Regions from separate parts of the Pseudoalteromonas sp. SR41-1 genome, predicted to be linked through region 3. Evidence: predicted binding sites of a transcription regulator. Region 3 holds the regulator's gene; each other region holds the start of a gene.
The links. Region 3 encodes sigma-54, which starts transcription at its own class of promoters, with help from an activator protein. Its sites were predicted from a motif close to GTTGGCACGNNNNTNGNNT; they were not measured.
Positions count from the first base shown of each region.

Region 1: a site for sigma-54 is predicted at 2,557-2,575, ahead of fliS (flagellar export chaperone FliS). Genes of this name have one in related genera too.
Region 2: a site for sigma-54 is predicted at 5,094-5,112, ahead of H5118_RS10350 (PAS domain-containing sensor histidine kinase). Genes of this name have one in related genera too.

Region 1 is NZ_JACJEK010000010.1:24,579-32,054, forward strand. It holds gene H5118_RS10265 (flagellar protein FlaG) at 1-225, shown strand, start outside; gene fliD (flagellar filament capping protein FliD) at 285-1,682, shown strand; gene H5118_RS10275 (hypothetical protein) at 1,779-2,093, opposite strand; gene fliS (flagellar export chaperone FliS) at 2,102-2,503, opposite strand; gene H5118_RS10285 (6-hydroxymethylpterin diphosphokinase MptE-like protein) at 2,843-4,849, shown strand; gene H5118_RS10290 (class I SAM-dependent methyltransferase) at 4,915-5,586, shown strand; gene H5118_RS10295 (NAD(P)-binding protein) at 5,562-6,908, shown strand; gene H5118_RS10300 (GNAT family N-acetyltransferase) at 6,905-7,476, shown strand, end outside.
Region 2 is NZ_JACJEK010000010.1:39,669-47,144, reverse strand. It holds gene fliG (flagellar motor switch protein FliG) at 1-266, opposite strand, end outside; gene fliF (flagellar basal-body MS-ring/collar protein FliF) at 259-1,974, opposite strand; gene fliE (flagellar hook-basal body complex protein FliE) at 1,995-2,327, opposite strand; gene H5118_RS10355 (sigma-54 dependent transcriptional regulator) at 2,484-3,950, opposite strand; gene H5118_RS10350 (PAS domain-containing sensor histidine kinase) at 3,947-5,059, opposite strand; gene H5118_RS10345 (DUF4910 domain-containing protein) at 5,305-6,663, opposite strand; gene H5118_RS10340 (DNA-3-methyladenine glycosylase I) at 6,763-7,347, shown strand; gene H5118_RS10335 (sigma-54-dependent Fis family transcriptional regulator) at 7,372-7,476, opposite strand, start outside.
Region 3 is NZ_JACJEK010000002.1:15,080-22,555, forward strand. It holds gene H5118_RS01520 (YgiQ family radical SAM protein) at 1-226, shown strand, start outside; gene H5118_RS01525 (protein disulfide oxidoreductase) at 397-804, opposite strand; gene mgtE (magnesium transporter) at 1,007-2,365, opposite strand; gene H5118_RS01535 (HPr family phosphocarrier protein) at 2,497-2,769, opposite strand; gene rapZ (RNase adapter RapZ) at 2,812-3,657, opposite strand; gene ptsN (PTS IIA-like nitrogen regulatory protein PtsN) at 3,676-4,128, opposite strand; gene hpf (ribosome hibernation promoting factor) at 4,133-4,420, opposite strand; gene H5118_RS01555 (RNA polymerase factor sigma-54) at 4,447-5,946, opposite strand; gene lptB (LPS export ABC transporter ATP-binding protein) at 6,016-6,741, opposite strand; gene lptA (lipopolysaccharide transport periplasmic protein LptA) at 6,738-7,283, opposite strand; gene lptC (LPS export ABC transporter periplasmic protein LptC) at 7,273-7,476, opposite strand, start outside.

The DNA of each region.
Region 1 (7,476 bases), on a different contig from region 3:
GAGCGCGAACAGCTAGAACAAATGGCGCAACAATTGCAGGACTTTATGGGCGAAATGAACCGAAGTTTGCAATTTAAAGTTGATGAAGATTCAGGCCGCGATGTAATTAAAGTGCTTGATAAAAACAGTGGCGAAGTTATTAAACAATATCCTTCTGAGGAAGTATTGAGCTTAGTATCTAAATTATCTGAATCAGCTGGTATTTTAATTGATCAAACAGTTTAATGAGTAGTTCTAATTACTAATACTAAGTTAGTTTATTTTTGAGTATTTAAGAGGTAAGTATGTCTATTTCGTTCAATGGTTTAGGCTCTGGTTTAGCTGTATCAGATATTGTGGATGCATTAGTTAATGCTGAGCAAGCTCCTGCTGAAGCTCGTTTAAATACTAAAGAAGCTAATTTAACAACGGATATTTCTGCTGTGGGCGCTTTAAAGTCTGCGTTACAGCAGGTTCAAACCGCTATGGAAGTATTAGGTGACGCAGACAATTATCAAAAGCGTAGTTCATCTGGTAGTGATAGCTTTGTACAATTAAGTGCTAATGAAGATGCACAACCTGGGGGTTATTCCGTAGAGGTTAACAACCTTGCTACAAAGCATAAAATACTCTCAGTGGCACTTGATGCGGACACAGCTGTAGGGGAGGGCACCATAACTCTTAGCTCGGGCGATAATAGCTTTGATATTGAAGTATCGGATTCTGCAACATTAAGTGAAATTAGAGATGCAATTAATGATAGTAATGATAACGATAGCATCAACGCAACAATAATAACTGACGATACCGGCCAACATTTAGTACTTGCTGCCAAAAATAGCGGCCTTGCAAATGAAATTAAAGTAGAAGTAACAGATATTGATGGTGACAATACTGATACAAACGGCTTATCTCGTCTTGCTTTCGATTCTGCTGGAGTTCAAAATTCATCTGAAATTATTGCTGCAACAGATGCTTCAATTACTATAGATGGCTCCCTTACGGTTAGTAGTTCATCCAATGAGTTTTCTGATGTAATTGACGGTATTACAATAACAGCTAAAAAAGCACATGGTGTTGATGACGATATCAGCGATATAGTAGTTACTGAAAACAATAATAATATACAAGCAGGCTTAAATAGTTTTATATCAAGCTACAATGAGCTTTTAGAGTTAAGTAATAATCTAGGTACTTCAGCTGATGGTGCAGGTGTTATGGCTGGTGACTCGTTACTACGTGGTGTAATGTCTAAATTACGAGAACAGATTACCGATTCCGTGGATTTAGGTAATAGCAACTCATTATCACTTTCGCAATTAGGTGTCGAAACAGACCGCTACGGTGTTTTAACGCTAAATACAGAAACACTAGATGAGCAAATAGATGCAAACGTAGATTTAGTGCAGCAATTTTTTGTAGGCGATGACGATAATGGCTTCGCACAGTCGTTTGATGAGCTAATGAGCTTTTATACAGACTCTGACGGCATTATACAAAACCGGATTGATAGTAAAACGAATCAGCTAGATAATTTAGATGATGATCGCTTGGACCTTGCCAGTAAAATGGAGTCGCTATCGTCTCGCTTATATGCTCAATATAATGCGATGGATTTATTAGTGGCGAGCCTTAATAACACCAGCAGTTATGTTCAAGCTCAATTAGAGAATATGCCAGGCGTAGTACGAGATAACTCTTAGTAGATTAAGTATGATATTAAATTAATAACTAAATTAAGAAAACACAAAAAACCGTTATTTAAAACGGTTTTTTTGTGTTTTCTATTTGAGTAGATTTTAGCTACTTGCTTTATAAGCTTTAATCGCCTTACCTGATTTTTTATGTTTAATAATAGCTTTAGATGATTCGTTTTTTGCACCATTCGCTTTTACTAAAATAGTATTTATACTAAGCTGAATTAATTCTAATTGCTTTGCGCTTGGGCCGTCGCTGCTTTCGCACCATTGCTTTAGTTCAACATTTAAAGTGTCTAAAAGAGGCTGAGCTTCATCTGCATTATCATCATTTACTAAGGCTTCAATTTTACTAAGCAACGTTTGTATGAGCTCAGAGCTGTTTGTTAGTTGCTCTGAAGATGTTGGCGAGTCCATAATTGAAATTAAACCGCAGGGCTGCGTTGATCTAGCGGGATGTTATCCCAACCTTCTTTAATTTCTTTAACAATACTTGATACTTCCACAATTGCTTCAATATCGTTGTTTATGTTCGCTTGCGTTAAACGGCGTTGGCAGTAATCGTAAAGTGCCAATAAATTGTTAGAAATACTAGGGTCTTGCTCTACTTCTAAATTAAGTGCGTCTTGCAGTGCGCCAAATAATAAAACACAGGCTGAAATATTTTCACCTTTTTTTTGTATTTCCTTGCGCTCAATAAACCCTTTTGTTGCTGCTAAGCGACCGATGATATTACTGAATATAAGGTTTATTTGTTCGTAAGGGGCCATTTCGGCAATGCTACTAGCACGAACTTGACCGTATTTTTTTACTGAGATGTGAGCCATGGGGGAATCCTAAAATTTATATTACTAAAATTGTGTGATGCAATACCCGAATAAAGCAAAAATAATGCCAAGTACTTTGGTAGTGTTTAGTAATAGGCATATAAGTAACTTAAATATAATTATAAACATCGTCAAATAAAAGTTGGCGCATAAATTGCCTGAGGTTATATAGAGACTATTATATCAGACCTATTCTTAAGGTATTAAACATTTATTTAAAATAAAGCATAATGCTTCAAATAGACAATAAACTGTCAGTTTACAGCCATATCAAATTTTTAGTTTAGTGATAAAATTTGATAAAAGCTCAACAAATCAAATGAAAAACTGGAGTGTATTTTGAATACAGCAGAAAGTGAATTAAAAAAAATGATGCTCAAAGCAACTTTGTTAGCAAACTTAGAATTACTAAAAGAAAAAATGCCGCAGATCTTTAATAAGTTTAGAGATTACCAACCGACTGATACGGGAGTAGTTTTTGACGATGAAGGGAATGAAAACTTATACAGCAATGGTCAATTCTCTTACACCGACAACCCTCGTGAATTTGCAAAAAAACAAGTTAGTAAGTATTTAAAAAGTCCTGTTTATTCTCACTTTAAAATAAAACACTCAGATGATGAAAATATTGTGTTTAAGCATGCCGCCCTACTTAAATCTATTCGTAATGCACGATTAGAACAAGGTATGAGCAAGCTAAGTAATCCTGCAAACGAAAATAGACTAGATTTTGTATGTTTTTTAGGGGCTGGTTTAGGTTTTCATATTGAAGAATTCTTAAATAAAAAAAATGTATCGAATGTTTTTTTATATGAACAAACTCCTAGTACTTTTTATGCATTGCTACATTGTATAGAGTTACGTCCGCTGTTTAATAAATGCTTGAATAATGGCGGGGTGTTTAGAATTCAAATAGGTGGAACCGAGCATAATGTTGTTAATGAGATTGGTTCTATACTTTCTATGCAGGGCTTTTTTAATACCAGTGTGATTCATTATTTTAAGCACTATGACAGTGATTCAATAAATAAAGCAATAAATAAAATCAAAGAGGTCGGACACCGCTGGCATGGGGGCTGGGGATTTTTTGAAGATGAAATCATCGGCGTTTCTCATACAATAGCTAATTTATCTGCACAATTCCCTGTGATAAAAAAAGCAGGTAGTTTTAAAAATAAATTAAAAAATGCGCCTGTATTTATTGCGGCCAATGGACCGTCATTAGATTTAGCGATTGATTTTTTAAGAGAAAATCAAAAGAATATCATTATTATATCGTGCGGAACGGCATTAAAAGCCCTGCTGGTGAATAATATTAAACCCGATATACATGTTGAAATGGAACGAGTTGCCCGGTTATTAGATTGGGTTGAAGTTGTTGAGCGAACAAAGGAAGTTAATATTAAGTTAAGTGATTTAAATATTATCGCTGTTAATACTGTTTTTGATCAGATATTGAAACGCTTTAAATCTGCTTTTTTACTTAATAAACTCAACGATGCCGGCGGGGGATTAATTAAGTCTTTAGATAGAAAAAAGCAGTATGCATGCCCTATGTTTACTAATCCAACGGTATCGAATACGGCTTTAGCTATTGCTGCTGAACTTGACTTTAAAACAATGTATTTGATTGGTACAGACTTTGGTTTTGTTTCTACTGATACGCATCATGCAAAAGATAGTATTTATTACGACAAAGATTTTAAATACAAAGAGCAAACAAAAGATATGATGCAAGGTGAAATGCGTGTAAAAGGAAATTTTAGAGAAGAAGTTTATTCTACTTCAATTTTTGATATGTCAAAATTTAATATGGAATTATTATTAAAACATCAACCTAAACTAAAAGTATATAATACAACAGATGGTGCGTATATAAAGTTCACTGAGCCAAAAAAAATTTCAGATATAAAAATTAAAAATACATTTGTAGATAAACATAAAAAAATTAAACAGCTATTAGATTCGGCTTCATCTTTAGAAGGCTTATCTGAGAAAAATATTAATGCCGCAAGCTTTGAATTAAAACATAAATCAAAGCATATATTAGAGCAATTAATTAAGATTACTTCATTTTATTTTGAGACGAGAGAGCAGCTTGCCGATGCTTTTTATCAACAGAACCAGCTGTTAATTAACATTCATAATAATAATGAAGATGTGTACTGGTTGATTCAAGGCACTTTTAGATACTTTCAAACATATATTATGGCAAATACGTATTACTATAGTGATTTAGATTCCCGTGCAGAATTCATCAACATTTGTATAGATGCTTTTCATAATCATTTAAATGATATCTATATAGAGTTTGCCGAAAACTACAATAAACCGGCTAAGATTTAAGAATATTATTGGGCTTAGTGTTAATCAGGTGTACCTGTGTTATTTAATATTAATTAGGTGATTAAATGAGTAAAGATAATTGGCAAAAAATATATCAACAAGGTTTACAGCTAAATCTATACCCCTATGACTTTATTGTTTCGCACTTTTTTCAATTCAGATCGCATTTTAAAAATAAGCCAATCACGGTACTCGATTTAGGTTGTGGCGGGGGAAACCATAGTGTTTTTTGTGCTGAAAACGGTGCTGAGGTTATAGCTGTAGATTACTCAACCGCAGCTTTAAAGGTGGTGGAACAACGGGCGAAAGAAAAAGGATTTAACGATTTAATTTCGACGTACCAAGTTGATTTTGAAGACTTTAAGTTACCACTCGATATTAAAATTGATTTAGTAATTGATAGGCTCAGTACAACACACACCTCAGGTTTTCATGTGAGAACAATTTATAATCGTTTGTTTGATCAATTAAATGATGGTGCAATTATTTTAAGTTGTCTGTTTTCAATGGGCCATACTCATAAAGATTTTGGTCGTTACGATGCGCAACAAGATATTTGGCTCGACTTTAAAGATGGGGTATTTGAGGATTTGTTATCAGCCAATTTTTATAATGAAGCGCAAATTCGTGATGTTTTTTCTCGTTATAAGCTCAACAGTTTGAAACGAGAAACAGATCAAGAGCTAATTGATAATAACGGGTGTATGGAAATATGGAAAATAATTGCGCAAAAGTAAGTACGGTTGATGCTATTGTCGTAGGCGGTGGTTTTAAAGGGATGATGACTGCATTTGGGTTGTTAAAAAGTGGTAAATCAGTTGCAATTGTTGAGTCGGCTAATGAACTCGGTGGATTTATGTCACCAATAAAGTACAAAGGCGCAGCACTTGATAAAGGTCCTCAGTTTCTTGATGGAATGAGTCAAGCGCAAAAAAGATTATTAGATGACATTATGCCTCCCGATGCGCCATTAACTGAGCTCGAATTTTCTTATGCCAGTTACTGGAATAATCAAACTACAAAAAACTTTGCTATTCCTGATTACCGTACATTAGCCGAACCGGCTAAAGCTATGCTGCTTTATGAAACGCTTAATCAAAGTGTTTTAATTGAGCAACCAAATAAAGGCGGCGCATTAGCCGATGAATTTGATGAGCACAGCGTTGGTTATATCACACAATGGTGTAAAAAATTTTTGTTACAAGGTGCACAAGAGCTGTCAGCGCTAAATCGAAACTTTATAACCTTTTATGGCCGTAAGCTGTTACTTGATGAAGCTTTAAGTGTAAGGTTAAAGCAATTACCTGCATTAGATAACTTATTGGCAGCAGAGAAAAAGTTTATTGCTCATGATACCTTTAATCTTTACCCTAAAGGGCAAAGCATGGGGGCGTTTAAAGATGCTTTTAATCATAAGCTCAAAGCGCTTGGCGTTAAGTGTTGGTTAAACAGTGAATGTGTAGCAATAACTAAACAGCATAACGGCTACTTATGCACCATTAAAACAGCTCAATCGAGTATGCAACTGTATACCGAAAAAGTTTACTTAACCGCCACCATTGAATCTTCGCAGCAATTATTGTTGGGAAAAAATACCATTGCATCCTTTATAAAACCAGTGTCGCAGGTTTTTTACTATGTTGAATTAGCACAGCACTTGGCATTGCCTTTTTACACTATGAATTACAGCGCAGATTCGATTGCCAGAGTTACCTATTTTAGCGATTTCGCTAGTGATACGCAAAATCATAAACCGGTATTATGTATAGAGGTGCCCACCCCCGTTGGTTCTGCTATTTGGCTAAATCCAGAGCAACATTTCGAAACTGTACAACACGAATTACGTGAAATGGGGATTACAGGTGCAACTGAATTTAAAGCGTTTAAAATTCCTAGTACATATCGTGCATTGAGGCTAGGTTACGAGCAAGAGCTTGAGCGCTTGTTTAAGCAAGTACAAGATAAGTATGGTAATGAGCTCGTTATAATAAATCCCAATTTACTTACACGTTCATCGATTATGCATGATTTACATGAAATTGGAGTTTTAGACTATTGATCACTAATTTAAATCTAATCGCGTGCCAAAGTGCTGAGCAGTGGAACGAATTTGTTGCGCATTCTATGCAAGGAACGCGTTACGCTTTACCAGAAGTTATTGCTGCGCTGGGCTGTGACGTTGAATATTGGTTTGTGGTAAGTAAAACAAGAGTGGTAGCAGGGGTACCTATTATTATCCACAATAAGGCAGGCCAGAACCTACCTATTCACTCTTATTATATCGGCTTAATGTACCACCAAGATATATTTAATAGTAAAGCGAATCGTCGGACTGAGTGTGAATTAGCGATCAGCGAATTTGTCATGCAGGCATTATCTTTGCGTTATAGCGAGTTTAAATTGAGTTTACACCCTTCGTTACAAGACGTAAGAGGGATAGATTGGTTTAATTATCATGAGCCAGAAAAAGGCAGAGCGGTTATTGCTCCCCGTTATACAGCGTGTGCAGAGCTGAATTCCTGTGCTGCTATTCGTGCTGCAGCTCGAGGATCGCGCCGCAGAGAAGAAAAATATGCCATATCTCGAGAGAGGTTATCATTTAGTATCGAGGGCGAGGTTGGTGAGCT
Region 2 (7,476 bases), on a different contig from region 3:
TCTTCTGACTGAAAACCAATGGTACTAAAGCTTTGAATTTGTTCTATAAACAAGTTGTGTACAGCGCTAATTTTAGCTTGCGATAAATCCTGTAGCCCAGCCATCGCCATACCCACTTTTTGTACCTGTTTAGGTTCTAAGTGTTTAAGGATTTGCGCGGCATCTTCTTCTGATAAACTCAAAAGTAATATAGCAGCTTTATCTACCCCATCTAGCTTATCAACATCAAAGGCTGGCGGGAGTTGTTTTTGTTCTTGATCAGTCATCTTCTGTTAACCACGCTTTCACTACTTGTGATGATAGTTCTGGTTCGTTAGCTACAAGGGCACGAATTGCTTTGAGTAAATCTTCGTCGCCATGTAAATCCGGTAACTGCAGTGTACCATCACTTGAGAAACCAACCGAAGCAGAATCAAAGTCTTTATTTAGCATATCAAGTGTATTGTCGCCAATATCTACGCCTGAACTTAATGCATCTTCGTCGTATTCTTCTAGTGTATCGTCTGGGTAAATTAAGCGCTTAAGCATTGGTTTTACTACTGCCATTATCAATACAATGATAACTAAGGCTCCTAGTACAAGGCGGGCTATTTTCATAAACCAGTCTTGTTCCCACAGTGGCACTTCTATTGCTAAATTTGTTGCTTCACGTACAAACGGCACTGTTACTACTTCAAGTGCATCACCACGTTGCATATCAAAACCTACACCACCTTGTAATAAGCGACGAATATTTGACAATGCCTCTACCGAGCGCGGGGCCATAGTTGTTTCGCCGTTTTCTCCCACTTTAGGGACATAGTCAACAGCAACTGACACACTTATTCTGCGTATTACACCACTTTGCTGGCGCTTGTGAGAAATAGTTGTATCGAGTTCATAATTACGTGTTGCTTCTTTGTGGCTACGTGTTGGTGACGTAGCTGTGCCTGCGCCGCCTTGTCCTGCAACTTCAGGGATGTTTGAGTTTAGCGGTGGTTGATTTGTAAGCGCACCAGGAATACCAACAGCTAAACCACCAATGTTATTTTCTTCAAATGTGGTTTCGCTTCTAACCGCTGGTAGGTCTGGGTTATAACGCTTTTGAGTTTCCTCAACTGAGCTAAAGTCCATGCTCAAATCAACTTGAGCTGTATAGTTTGCAAGCCCAACAACCGGTATTAAAATACTGTCTATTTTTTCAAGATACTCTTGTTCGCGCTTACGTTCTAAATCGTATTCTTTACGAGAGCGTGCTGCTAATGAGCTTTGCGAACCTGAATTTAATAATCGACCATTTTGGTCAGTAACCGTAACACGTGCAGGCTCTAAGCCTTGTACTGCTGAAGCAATCATATCAACAACAGAGTCTACTTCTTCACGGTCAAGTGAGCGGCCACGCTTAAGTGTTAATACAACAGTAGCGGATGGTTTTTTCTCTCTGCGGGCAAATACGTTTTCTTTAGGGATGGCTAACAATACTTTGGCGCGAGTAATGTTATTTAGCTCTTCAATGGTGCGTGCTAATTGCTGTTCACGACCATGTTTTAAGCGTTCACGCTCCAAGCGTTGGCTTACACCAAAGCCCATATCTTGCATAATTATGTCAGAGCCAGATGCAGGGCCTTGCTCTAACCCTTCGCGGGTCATTAGCAATTTAATGTTTTGGTATTCGCTTTCATCAACCGATACAACATTGCCATCTAGTTGGTATTCAATTTTTTGCGCATCTAAAAAGTCTAATGTTTGAATAAGCTCTTCTGTTTGCATTTTGCCTAACGGGCGCATATCTGGCTGACGAGCCCAAATAATAATAAAAATCGCGATAGCTAAACAAATAGCCAATGCTATAACCAATGTTACTTGGCGCAATACATCAACACCATTTAAAGCACTTAAGTAGCCTGACTTTTGTTCTTGTTGATCATCACCACCACTTTGGTCAATACCGCCACCAGCAAGTGCTAGGTCTGTAGATTGGTTAGATTGCGCCACAATAATTCTCCACTACCTAATTAAACAGGCATGTTCATGATTTCTTTATAAGCTTCAACAAGTTTATTACGAACCTGTACTGTAGCCTCAAAAGCAACTGACGATTTTTGAGAAGCAATCATCGCCTCAGCAAGGGATACACTTCGATCCCCCATCTCAACTGCTGTTACTTTTTGCGCGGCATCTTGTTGTAATCCGTGCACTGAATTTATTGCATCACTTAGCATGTCGCCAAATTGTGCTGTAGAAGTAGACTGCACCTGAGTTGGCAGTTTATTAGTTTGATTATTACGGCCGGCTTCTAAAGCCATTGATTGCATTTCTTGAAATACAGCACTGTTTTGAATTTTCATAATTTATCTCTGACACGCAGTGAACTCTTACAAGTAATAAAGCACAAAGCATGCCAAATAATTAAGCATTAAAATACAATGGGTTACCTTTAATTTGTATTAGTCAGAGTTTTGACAACCCTAAGCTCGCAGCGCAAACTTAGGGTTTATAGGAGGTTATGCAGGAAGTGAAATACCTAAATCGCGCATTTGCGCTAGTTTATAACGTAAAGTTCGTGGGCTTATACCCAACGTTTCAGCAACGTCTTTACGCTTACCTTGGCAACGTGCAAGGGTTTCTAAAATAATACGATGCTCTTTGTCTTTAAGCTCATCTTTATAGCTACCGGTATCTGCCGCTAGCAAACCTTGATTAGGCTCATCCTCAGCATGCAATTTTTCATCATAATATGCAGAGCTTAACGTGCTTTTATCAACACCTTTATCTGCATGAGCTAATTCTGTTGGCGATACGGTTTGCGCCGGTGCCAATGAAGGCTCCATAACAAAGTTATTAGATACTAAGTTTTCGATAAAAATAGCATGCTCGTTTATTGTATCGCCACTTCGCAGTATAAGTGCACGCTGTATAACGTTATCAAGTTCGCGCACATTACCAGGCCACGCGTGAGCCAGTAACTTTTGCTCGGCAGCTTTATCTAAATACGCCATAGGCTCCTTGCTTTTACTTATATGGCGCTCAATTAAATGCTTAGCCAATACAATAATATCGCCAGGGCGTTGGCACAATGGACGCCACATAAGTGGAAAAACATTAAGCCTGTAATATAAATCTTCTCTAAACTGATTTTCAGACACGGCTTCTTTTAAATCACGATTACTGGTTGCCAAAATACGTACATCGAGCTGAATTGTTTTACGCCCCCCTAAACGCTCTACTTCACGTTCTTGCAGTACGCGTAAAAGTTTAGCTTGTAGTCCTAAGTCCATTTCAGTAATTTCATCAAGTAAAATAGTACCGCCTTGTGCTTGCTCAAACTTACCCGGACATGCTTGAATCGCCCCCGTAAAAGCCCCTTTTTCGTAACCAAATAACGTGGCTTCGAGCATATTTTCAGGAATAGCCGCGCAGTTAATCGCTACAAATGGCTCATTACATCGGCTCGACTTATCATGAATATAACGCGCAAGTACTTCCTTACCCGAACCACTTGGGCCAAGTACCATTACACTTGCATCAGAGCGTGCTACTTTACTTGCAAGCTCCAATAATTGAATACTAGTTGGATCAGCAACAACGGGGCCGTCGGTTTCTTTTGCTTTTTCAGGCAAATAACGGCTCACCATATTTAACAGCACTTCAGGTGCAAATGGTTTTGCCATGTAGTCAATTGCACCTAGGCGCATGGCCTCTACCGCATCGTCAATTGTGGCATACGCCGTCATCATCAATACAGGTAAATCAGGGTGGTTTAATTTAATACTGCGTAGTAAATCAAGTCCACTCATTGCGCCCATTTGCACGTCGCTTACAACAAGCGAAAATTGATCTTTTTTAAGCAGTAACATTGCTTGCTCAGCACTGCTCGCTGCAACACATTCAATACCCGACATTTCAAGGGTATCTATTAAGGCTTCACGAAGCCCTGCGTCATCTTCGACAACTAAAATAGTGTTACTCATAATGACCCCTCTAATTTAGATGTTGCCTTAATAGGCAGTAACAAGCTAAAGCAGGCACCACCATGCGTATTATTAGTCACATCAACACGGCCTTGGTGCGCACTAGCCACCGAACTCACTACAGCAAGCCCTAAACCTGTGCCCTGACTTTTTGTAGTAAAAAATGGTTCAAAAATTTTATCGCTTTGGCTTAAATCAACACCTGGGCCATTGTCGCTCACACTAATACGAACCATATCTAAATCTTTTAAATCTCTTTGTGCGCTAATTTTTACTTTTGCGCCGCCGCCAATAACTTGAATACTATTGTGCACTAGATTTTGAATAGCACTGGCCAATGCCGTTTTATTACCAACTATTTGTATATCGGGTTCTGGTAAGCTTACATCCAGTTCACTTTCATTAAGTGCGACCATCGCATCAGCACCTGCTTTAACTTCGGTTAAAAGCTGCTGCATTGAAACTTGCTCAACAACTTGCTGATCGCCACTTTTAGCAAATAACAGCATGTCGTTTACTTGAGTTTCTAAATCTTTTAAACGCGACATTAACTTTGTTTGAAAGTTATCGCGAGATGCTTCGGGTAAGCGCTTAGACCCTAAATTAGCTGCGTACAGCATAGCGGCTGAAAGCGGCGTACGTACTTGATGCGCTAATGATGCAACCATTTTACCCAGCGCGCTTAATCGCTGCATATGTGCAACACGTTTTTGTAAGCGGCGAGTTTCGGTTAAATCCGTCATTAAAATAAGTTGCCCAGGCTCTGGTGCTAAAGCGGTAATATCAAGTTTTATTAAACGCCCATCTTTTAAAGACACTTCGTGACCATCATCTTGATGCGGCCTAAAAGAGCGCTGAATAACATTAAACCAGCGTTCACCTTCAAGTGGCTCGCCAAGCATATCAATCGCTATTTGATTCGCTTTTGCAATCAACCCTTTGCCATCGAGTACAACCACGCCTGCTGGCATGGTATCAACCAAATGCGAAAGCCAACTTGCTTGCTTGCGCAGATCGCTTAATTCACCAATGTACTCCTCTTGAAGTAAACATGGGTTATACTGATTTGCAGAAAAAAACTGTGGTTTTAGCACGCTTGCAAGAGCCATAATCAAATCTCATTTAAATAATACATGAGATTAAATGCACAAAACGTACCAAAAATTAACACCTAACAATCAAGAGCTTACAATAAATTTTCCTGTCGTAAAAATGACACTCATTTTGAAATCAGTAATAACTGCTGGGGAAAAGCGAAAAAAATCTAACAAAGCTTTAGTATCAATGGCTTTTTTTGCAATTTTAAAACTGGTTTTAAGTCAATATGTGAAGAGGTAAGTCTAAATATGTTCCGTTATAAAACTCGACTGCTGTTAAACTGGATTAATTGATGCCCCTCTAACTTATCAATAATGGGCATTAAGTGAACTAAATCGATTCCTATCTTTTCTGCAATATCTAGCATATCCACATCACCAGTGGCTTCACTTAAAATGGTTAAAATACTGTTTAGCTCTTGGCGAGAGTCTAATGCATTATCACTTGAACCTTGAGTATGCTGGTAGGAGTTCATCGTTGGATAAAGCCCCCTTTTTCCTAATTGTGGCTCCCCATAAGGGCATAAATTAATCACTTTAGTACCATACTCAGCTTTAACTAATAGCTTTTCTATTTCATCAATTGAGCGAATAAGAGAGTCAATAGACATATACTCTTTTGTATCTAAAGAATTATGATAACCTTCATATTCACCATAACTATTACGACTTGCTTGGCCCATAGGTAAATTAAATCCTGGTGCGCAAAACTGCCTTTCATCTGAACCACTTAAGGGCGTAAAATCAATAAAGTCCCACTCCTCGTTTGAGGCGCCACTTACTAACTTATCGAATAAACTGTCATTTCGTTTACTTTTTTTGTAACGTAGTTTTGATTTTGGTCCACCTAAACAGGTCAAAATTAAACCGGCTTCTAAGTTTTCTTTTAAAGCATCGCCATATTTATATAAATAACACAATGAACCGATGGTTTCTGGGTTCAGTAAGAAACGGTATGTAAAACGTCTTTTTGGCCAGTGTTTTATACGATTATATAATCCCAATAAAACCAAAGGTCCACTGAGTTCATTATTTGCCATAGATGGATGACATAAGTAACTGGTTAAAAGTATTTCTTTTTTACTCTGACCTGCTAACGAACATTGTCCAAATGGGACACCTCCTTCGTCATCAAAGGAACTTTCAATACGCACTTTATATTTACCTTGCGGCAAGCTTTTCAATATATTATGCGCCAAACAAAAACCCCAAGTTCGTTTGTAATAGCTGGTTACATAGGGGATTGCATCAGGTAAGTGAGGGATGGAATATAAATGAGGTCTTAAATCAGCAAAGTCAATTTCTCTATCTACTGGCTCAGAATAATTTATAACATGTAAATTATTAACCTCAGTATCACAGATTAAGTTACCGTTAGGGCCCCACAAGCGAGCGCGTTTAAAGAGCCAAGATGCCGGTGTGACCCAATCAAATACAGTAGTCCCAGATTTTACTTGTTCAATAGTTAGTGGCATTAAATTTTTAAAGTAATTTAACGAAGACTCGATACCCAACCCGGTAATTGATCTGCAGATAGGAAATAGATCATCAAAAGCCCGGTTTAATAATTTATATTCTGCGTCTTTCTCTGCTTTTTCTATTTGATATTCATGCACAAATACCACTTCCTTTTACATAAAATAATTTAACAAAACTATAAATTATTTTATGTCTGAATTATAGTATTGATAGAGTTAATTAAAGAAAGTAACACAATGAAACAACGCTGCTCTTGGCTTGATGAAACCAAACCAGACTATGTAACATACCACGATGAAGAATGGGGAGTACCTGTGTGTGACGATCAAACTCTGTTTGAATTTATTACCTTAGAGTCAGCACAAGCAGGGCTGAGCTGGTATACCATTTTAAAAAAAAGAGCTGGGTACCGTGAGGCATTTTATCAGTTTGATGTTAACCAAGTCGCATCGATGGATGAGCACGATATCGATCGCCTAATGCACTTCGTGGGGATAGTTCGCAACCGCTTAAAAATTGCTGCCACCATCAATAATGCTAAACGGTTTTTAGAGATACAAAAAGAGTTCGGTAGTTTTTCAAATTATCAATGGCAGTTTGTTGGCGGTCAGCCTGTTATAAGTAATTTAAATAATAAACAAGGCTCCCCTGCAATTACAGAGGCATCGACTGCGTTTGCAAAAGATCTGAAAAAACGTGGTTTTAAATTTTTAGGCCCAACCACCGTCTATGCATATATGCAGGCGTGTGGCATGGTAAACGATCACAATAATGACTGCTTTAGAAAGGCAGAAATAATTAACACCTACATTAAAAAATAACACTAAAAAACAACTATCAAATATTTAGCCTTTTGATAAGTTATATTTTTTCATTTTTTCTACTAATGTTGTTCTACGTACCCCAAGTACTTCTGCTGCGCGAGCAACAACGTAATCAAATCGCTCCAA
Region 3 (7,476 bases):
AGCTGGTTGGCCAATGATACGTGAAGCTCTACGTAAAATGGGTAAAGCTAATTTAATTGGTAAAGGGCCTAACTGTTTAGTGCCAGAAGAAGGGCGCGATGAAAAATCAGGTAAAGGTGGTAAAAAAGGTGGGCGTCCGGCACTAACGCGACATACTGGTTTTAGCCAATTTAAAAAGGCAAACACTAAGCCAAAAGTGGGCGGTAATCGTCAAAGCACACGTTAGTAATTTTATTCGCTAATAGATAAGGCTAATTGCGGTACGCGTTTTTTAGCTTTTGTATACGTAAATTAAGTCAGCTTTGCTCTTTATTATCTATATTATTGTAGGTGATAAAGAGTGAGGTTTTAGAGCCCCCCTCTCTTTAGATATCCTGTGCTAAGTTTAGCTTTTTTTTAAAGCATTGATGATAACCACAAACGCAATTTAAGTGACCATAACGGCTGAATGCCGGTGAGTCCTTGCGTCATTTTATTATCTTTTAAGATTATATAAGATGGCGTGACTTGTCCCTGCCAATCGGAAAATATCTCCCCGTGTTGATCGTTAACAGTACTGAAGCTGTAGCCTTGCTCATTTAAATAATCATGCAGCTCTTGATCAGAGCCTGATTTTATCGCGATGCTCACAACAGGGTATTTATTCTCGTTTGCGAGTTCGTTTATGGCAGGGGAGGTAATACTACAAATAGGACACCAAGTTCCCCAAAAATACACAAGCGTGGGTTTATCTTGGCTCATTGCTGCTAAATTAATGTTTTGCCCTTTATAGTCGATTAATTGTAATTGAGGATTTGCTGGCATGACAGGTTGCCGCCACCAATTGACGGCGGTATAAATGACGAAAAATATAGAGCCATATACCAGTAGACTTTTTAATATGGATACGCTTTTTTGTTTTAGCGTTTTTTTAGGTATGTCATTTTTATGTTTGGTATCCGTTGCCATAGCTACTGATTTACCCTAAGTATTTTTGCTGTAGTTTTTTACATTTAAAGCGTTTAATTTATATCAGCAACCATGTAGCAGTACCTAAAAAGGCGAATATACCAACAATATCAGTCACCGTGGTTAGCACCACACTCCCTGCAAGAGCAGGGTCTATATTCATTCTTTTAAGAATTATTGGAATACTTGCACCAGCAACACCTGCCACCACTAAGTTCATAAACATAGCGAAGGCGAGTACGCCACCAAGCATAAAGTCCCACTGCCATAGCGCAATAACACCCGCAATTAATAGTGACCACAAAATACCGTTTAGCGCGCCAATGGCCAGTTCTTTCATCATCAAGAAACGTTGGTTTGTTTGGTTTATATGACCTACTGCAATACCACGGATAACAAGCGTTAATGATTGGCTACCAGCAACACCACCCATAGAAGGGACAATACCGTTAAGCACAGCCAAAATAGGGAGCACATCTAAAGTGCCTTCAAAAAAGCTAGCTACAAAAGCAGCTGCAAGTGCGGTTAGTAAGTTAACTCCTAGCCAAACTGAGCGTTTTTTAGAGCTTTTTAGTACTGGCGCGAATGTATCCTCTTCATCATCAAGACCGGCTAGGCTTAATAAGCTATGCTCGGCATCTTCTCGGATTACATCAACGATGTCATCGATAGTAACACGACCGAGGAGTTGGTCGTTATCGTCCACCACTGGGGCCGATATCCAATTATGACGCTCAAATAATTGCGCTACTTCACTTTCATCCATTGAGATTGGGATAGACTCACAATCTTCATCCATTAAATCGCGGACAATTTTTTCTGGCGGATTAGTTAATAATGTACTCAGCGATAAAGCGCCTATAAAGCAGTTATGTTTATCAACAACATATAAATCATCTGTACCCTCTGGTAACTCACCACGCAGTCTAATATAACGAAGTACAACATCGAGTGTTACATCAGGGCGAATGGTCACCGTATCGGTGTTCATTAGCGCACCTGCTGAACGCTCTTGATATGACAGTGCTTGCGTGGCACGTTCACGGTCTTGAATGTCCATCGCGCTAACAACGTCTTTATAGACGGTATCTGGCAGGCTACGTAATACTTCACCTAAGTCATCGTGGCCCATGTCTTCAGTTGCGGCGGCAATGTGCTTAGGTTCCATTTGGGCAATAATGCCTAAACGAACATCTTCAGATAATTCTTCAAGAACATCACCCTGCACATCAGGATCGACCAATTGCCAAAGCAGTCGGCGAATTTTATGCGGTGATGATTCTAATAATAATGCGGTATCACAAGGAGCCGTTTTTGCGAGCATGCGCCTAACTTGAACAAATTGACCACTATTGAGTGACTTCGTCACCTGCTTTAGTTGCTGTAGTGGATAATCTTGTTCAAAAGCTTCTGGCATTGGCGTCCTTTATAAATTGTTATATTACTTTATGGGGGGAGGTGAGTTAACTGGCGTTACTAACCTATTTATTTTATATATCTGTTTTAATTGAAGCACTAGTAATGCGAATATTGTTTTTATAAAACAGATTATTCTTGTTCATTAAAGCGTTGTGCTATTAATTCTCCAACAGCGTGTAAAGCTTGCTCAGAATCAGGGCCTTTACAAACAACTTTAACTTCTTTTCCTTGGCTACTTTCAAGTAACATTAATGCAAGTACGCTATCGCCTGCTGCTTCTTTGTCATCTTGGAATAATGTAATTGTAGCATCAAATTGTACTGCTAATTGCGCAAGCACAGTAGCTGCTCTGGCGTGTAAGCCTAATTTGTTTTTTATTAAAAAGGTATCTTCACAATGCATAACTTACTCTACCTAAGCTGAACAGGTGATTATTCAGCTATATTATTTTTCTTGTTCGCGATGGCGAATTTTTACATTGGGATGTGTCATTGCAAAACTTTCACCGATAGTTTGCGCTAAATACACAGAGCGATGTTGCCCACCTGTACACCCAATAGCAATGGTTAAATAACTGCGGTTATTTCGTTCTAAATGCGGTAACCACGTTTGTACAAATGTTTGAATTTGCCATGTGAATTTTTGCACTATGCTGTGATTAGCTAAATAGTCTTTAACCGGTTGATCTAACCCATTTAAAGGCTTCAACTCTGGTTCCCAGTGTGGATTTGGTAAAAAGCGTGCATCAAATACGTAGTCTGCTTCTTTTGGTATACCGTGTTTAAAACCAAATGATTCAAATGTGACAATCAGTTGCTTATCTTTTTTACCTAAAATCTTTTCACGAATAGATTCAGCGAGTTGATGAACACTTAAATCAGTCGTATCTATCATAAAGTCGGCGCGAGTGGTTAATACATCAAGTAATTCTTTTTCTTTTTTGATGGCTAAATCAAGAGGCAACGAGTCTATTGATAGTGGGTGTAATCTGCGTGTTTCAGAAAAGCGTTTGATCAATGTCTGATCGTCACTATCTAAATAAAATAACGTAGGGTTTGCAAAGCCTGGTAAGTATTCAAGAATATCGTTAAATTCATCTTGTTCTTTAGGTATGTTGCGCACATCTATGCTAACAGCAATTTTATCGTAGCTATCAGACACACTGCGAACTAATGAAGGTAGTAGGTTTACTGGAATATTATCTACGCAATAATAACCTAAATCTTCTACAACGCGCAAAGCAACCGACTTTCCAGAACCAGAACGGCCGCTTATGATAATTAACTCCATTTAACACCCTTTATAAAACTATGATTGATCGACAATAACTTGGTAAAGCTCAGTATCAGATTTTGCACTGCGTAACTGTTTACAAAAATCTTTGTTGTTTAGTTTATCAGCAATGGTTGCTAGAGTCTTTAAGTGCTGCTGGTTATCGCCATCTGGTACGATGAGTGCGACAAAAATATCAACAGGGCGATTATCGATTGCATCAAAGTTTATTGGAGTTTCGCTAACGAGCACTAAAGCCAAAGGCTCTTCTGCACCGCTCATTCTTCCATGAGGAATAGCAATGCCACGTCCTATACCTGTACTACCTAATTTCTCTCTGCTCATTAAAGCATTAAGAATATCTTGTTGCGGTAAATACGGAAGTTTGTCGTGAGCAAGTTCGCTAATGAACTCTAAAATTCTTTTTTTGCTATTAAAAAGGACCGCAGCTTTGCTGCAGTCCTGGCATATAAGTGAACTTAATTTCATCATATTAGTGTCGAGCAAGCTTCTCTTTGTGTTTGATTACTTGGCGATCGAGCTTGTCGATCAACGAGTCAATAGCGGCATACATATCTTGATGTTCTGTAGAGGCAAATAGCTCAGCACCGCTTACGTGTATTGTGGCTTCTGCTTTTTGATTTAATTTTTCTACATCGAGAATGACATGAACATTGTTAATATGATCAGAGTGTCTTTCAAGCTTCGCAAATTTAGTATTAATATAGTCTCTTAGTGAATCGGTTAATTCTACGTGACGACCAGTTAAGTTTAGTTGCATAAGCATTACCCTCTTAGTTTAGCGTCTTAAATCAGACTTTTACGCTGATTTGACGGTGGAATAGCAAGAGATTCGCGGTATTTTGCGATTGTACGTCTCGCTACTTTAATTCCTTGCTCAGCCAATATATCCGCTATTTTGCTATCACTCAATGGTTTTGCTGAGTTTTCTGCTGCGATTAATTTTCGGATAAGCGCACGTATTGCTGTAGATGAACATTCACCACCGTTTTCAGTACTTACATGGCTTGAGAAAAAATATTTAAGCTCAAATATACCACGGGGTGTATGCATGTACTTTTGAGTAGTTACGCGAGAAATTGTCGATTCGTGCATTTCTACCATTTCAGCAACATCATTTAAAACCATTGGTTTCATGGCTTCAGGGCCATGTTCAAAAAAGCCTTGTTGTTGCTTAACAATACAATTAGTAACTTTTAATAGCGTGTCGTTTCTACTTTCTAAGCTTTTAATAAACCATTTAGCTTCTTGTAAATGTGAGCGAATAAACTGGCTGTCGCCACTTGATTTTACAGTGCGAGACATTGCTGCGTATTGGCTATTGACACGAATTTTAGGCATGCTATCTGGGTTTAATTCGACAACCCAGCGGCCTTTAATTTTTTTAACTGACACATCAGGAATAACATACTCAGATTCTTCCCTTACAATAGTATCTGCAGGTTTTGGGTTGAGAGTATGTATTAGTGTAATTACTTCTTTAAGCTCTTCTTCTTTGAGCTTCGTTTTTTTCATTAATGTACGATAGTCGCGAGCTGCTAATAGATCAATATGCTCGGTTAAAATCATTTTCGTTTCATTAATATAAGGTGTTTCTTTATCAAATTGATTAAGCTGAATACACAAACACTCTTGTAAACTACGTGCAGCAATACCAACAGGATCAAACAGTTGGATGCGTTTTAATACCGCTTCAATTTCATCAAGTTCGACTTCGTTATCATCTTCGTTTTCTTGATTAAAGCTTTCTAAAATCTCTTCGCAGCTTAGTGTTAAAATACCTGAATCATCGACAGCTTCTACAATAGCAATAGCAATAGCTTCGTCTGTAGGGCTAAATGGCGTTAGTTGTAATTGCCACATTAAATACTCATGGAGCGTTTCAGTAGAGGCGCCTTGGTATATTGATTCGTCTTCAGGCATTGGACCTGATGAGGCTGCAGGAGCGGCACTCATGTACTCATCCCAACTGACATCCATAGCCATGTCGTCACTTAGCGTGTCTTTTGCAAGTGCTTCACCAGTATCTTGTTCGTATTCGCTCGGAGCATCATCAGCAGATGCGCTAACAGTTATGTCATCGGTATCAGCTTTTTGCTCGTTTTTACCAGCAGCGTCTTCGGAATAGTCTGCCTCTTCAACCTCTAATAGTGGATTACTGTCGAGAGCTTCTTGTATTTCTTGCTGGAGATCCAATGTACTGAGTTGCAACAAACGAATAGCTTGTTGCAACTGTGGAGTCATTGTAAGTTGCTGGCCCATGCGCAGCTGTAGTGATTGCCTCATGTATCTCTAACAATCCTTTTATGTTGTTATAATTAATACTAGCAGATGCTTAAAGACATGGCGTAAATGTTACAGCCTAAATTGCTCGCCTAAGTAAACATCGCGTACTGTTTTATCATTTAATACGTGTTCTGGAGTACCTGATGCAATCAGCTCCCCATGAGAAACAATGTAGGCTTTTTCACAAACATCAAGGGTCTCTCTTACGTTATGGTCGGTAATTAATACACCAATCCCACGATTTTTAAGATGTTCTATTATTTTCTTTATATCTAATACCGAAATAGGGTCAACACCGGCAAACGGTTCATCCAGTAATATAAATTTAGGATCTGCTGCCAGCGCTCGTGCTATTTCTACACGACGACGTTCTCCCCCCGATAATGCCATACCTTGGCTATCACGAATGTGTTGTATGCTAAATTCATCTAATAAGTTATTGAGCGTGTCTTCTCTGGCTTGTTTATTTAGTTCTTTGCGCGTTTCTAAAATGGCCATTAAGTTTTGATAAACAGTCAGCTTTCTAAAAATCGATGACTCTTGTGGTAAGTAGCCTATGCCTAATCTAGCACGACTATGCATAGGTAAAAGAGTAATATCGTTATCATCAATAGATATTTTACCTTTGTCGCTAGGAACAAGCCCTACAATCATATAAAAAGTCGTTGTTTTACCAGCACCGTTAGGGCCAAGTAAGCCAACTATACTGCCAGCTTGTACTTCAAGGCCGACGTTTTTTACAACTTCACGACCTTTATAGCTTTTTGCTAATAGTTCTGCTTTTAATGTGCTCATGGTTGACCTTTATCGCCTTTTTTACTTTTTTTAGTTTCGATCGGTACTAAAATTGTGTGAACGCGGTCAGTTGAGTTTTCATCTTTTTCGGCACTGATGAGCTGCTGCTCTATGTCGTAGGTAATGCTTTTAGCATTTATTTTTTGTCCGGCTTGCGATACTTGTGCATTACCAACAAGCGTTAAAAAACGCTTAGATACATCATAACGTACTTCGTCAGCACTGGCGCTCATAGTCGTGCCGTCTGATTGCTTTTCTTCAAAGTGCGCAGGGCTACCTGTGGCAATTAATAATTGTTTATTATCACCAAGTTCATCACGTTTGTGTACTTCGAGGCGATCGGCTGTAATGCGGCGATTACCGTGAATAATCTCAACGTTTTTCTCAAAAATACCCACATTAGCTTTCAATTGACCTTCTTGCTTGTCGGCACTTATTGAAATTTGATTGGCAGCAGGTTGCGTGTTTTGCTCTGCAGCACTACTATTAAACGCTAGTATAAGTGTAGGAATTATAAGTGATTTTAATATTTTATTGGTCATAATATATGGTTCGCGTATGGTTAATTAGTTTTATCACTTCGGTTTTCAAGTCGGCTTCTAGGCCTTTACCGGTGATTTTTAAATTGGGTCCAGTGATAATGACGGGTTGCTCCGAACGCATTGTTAATAACTTTATATCAACCTGAATATTATCAGCATTGATTTTGTCTATCATGGCGTTATCGGTTAAATT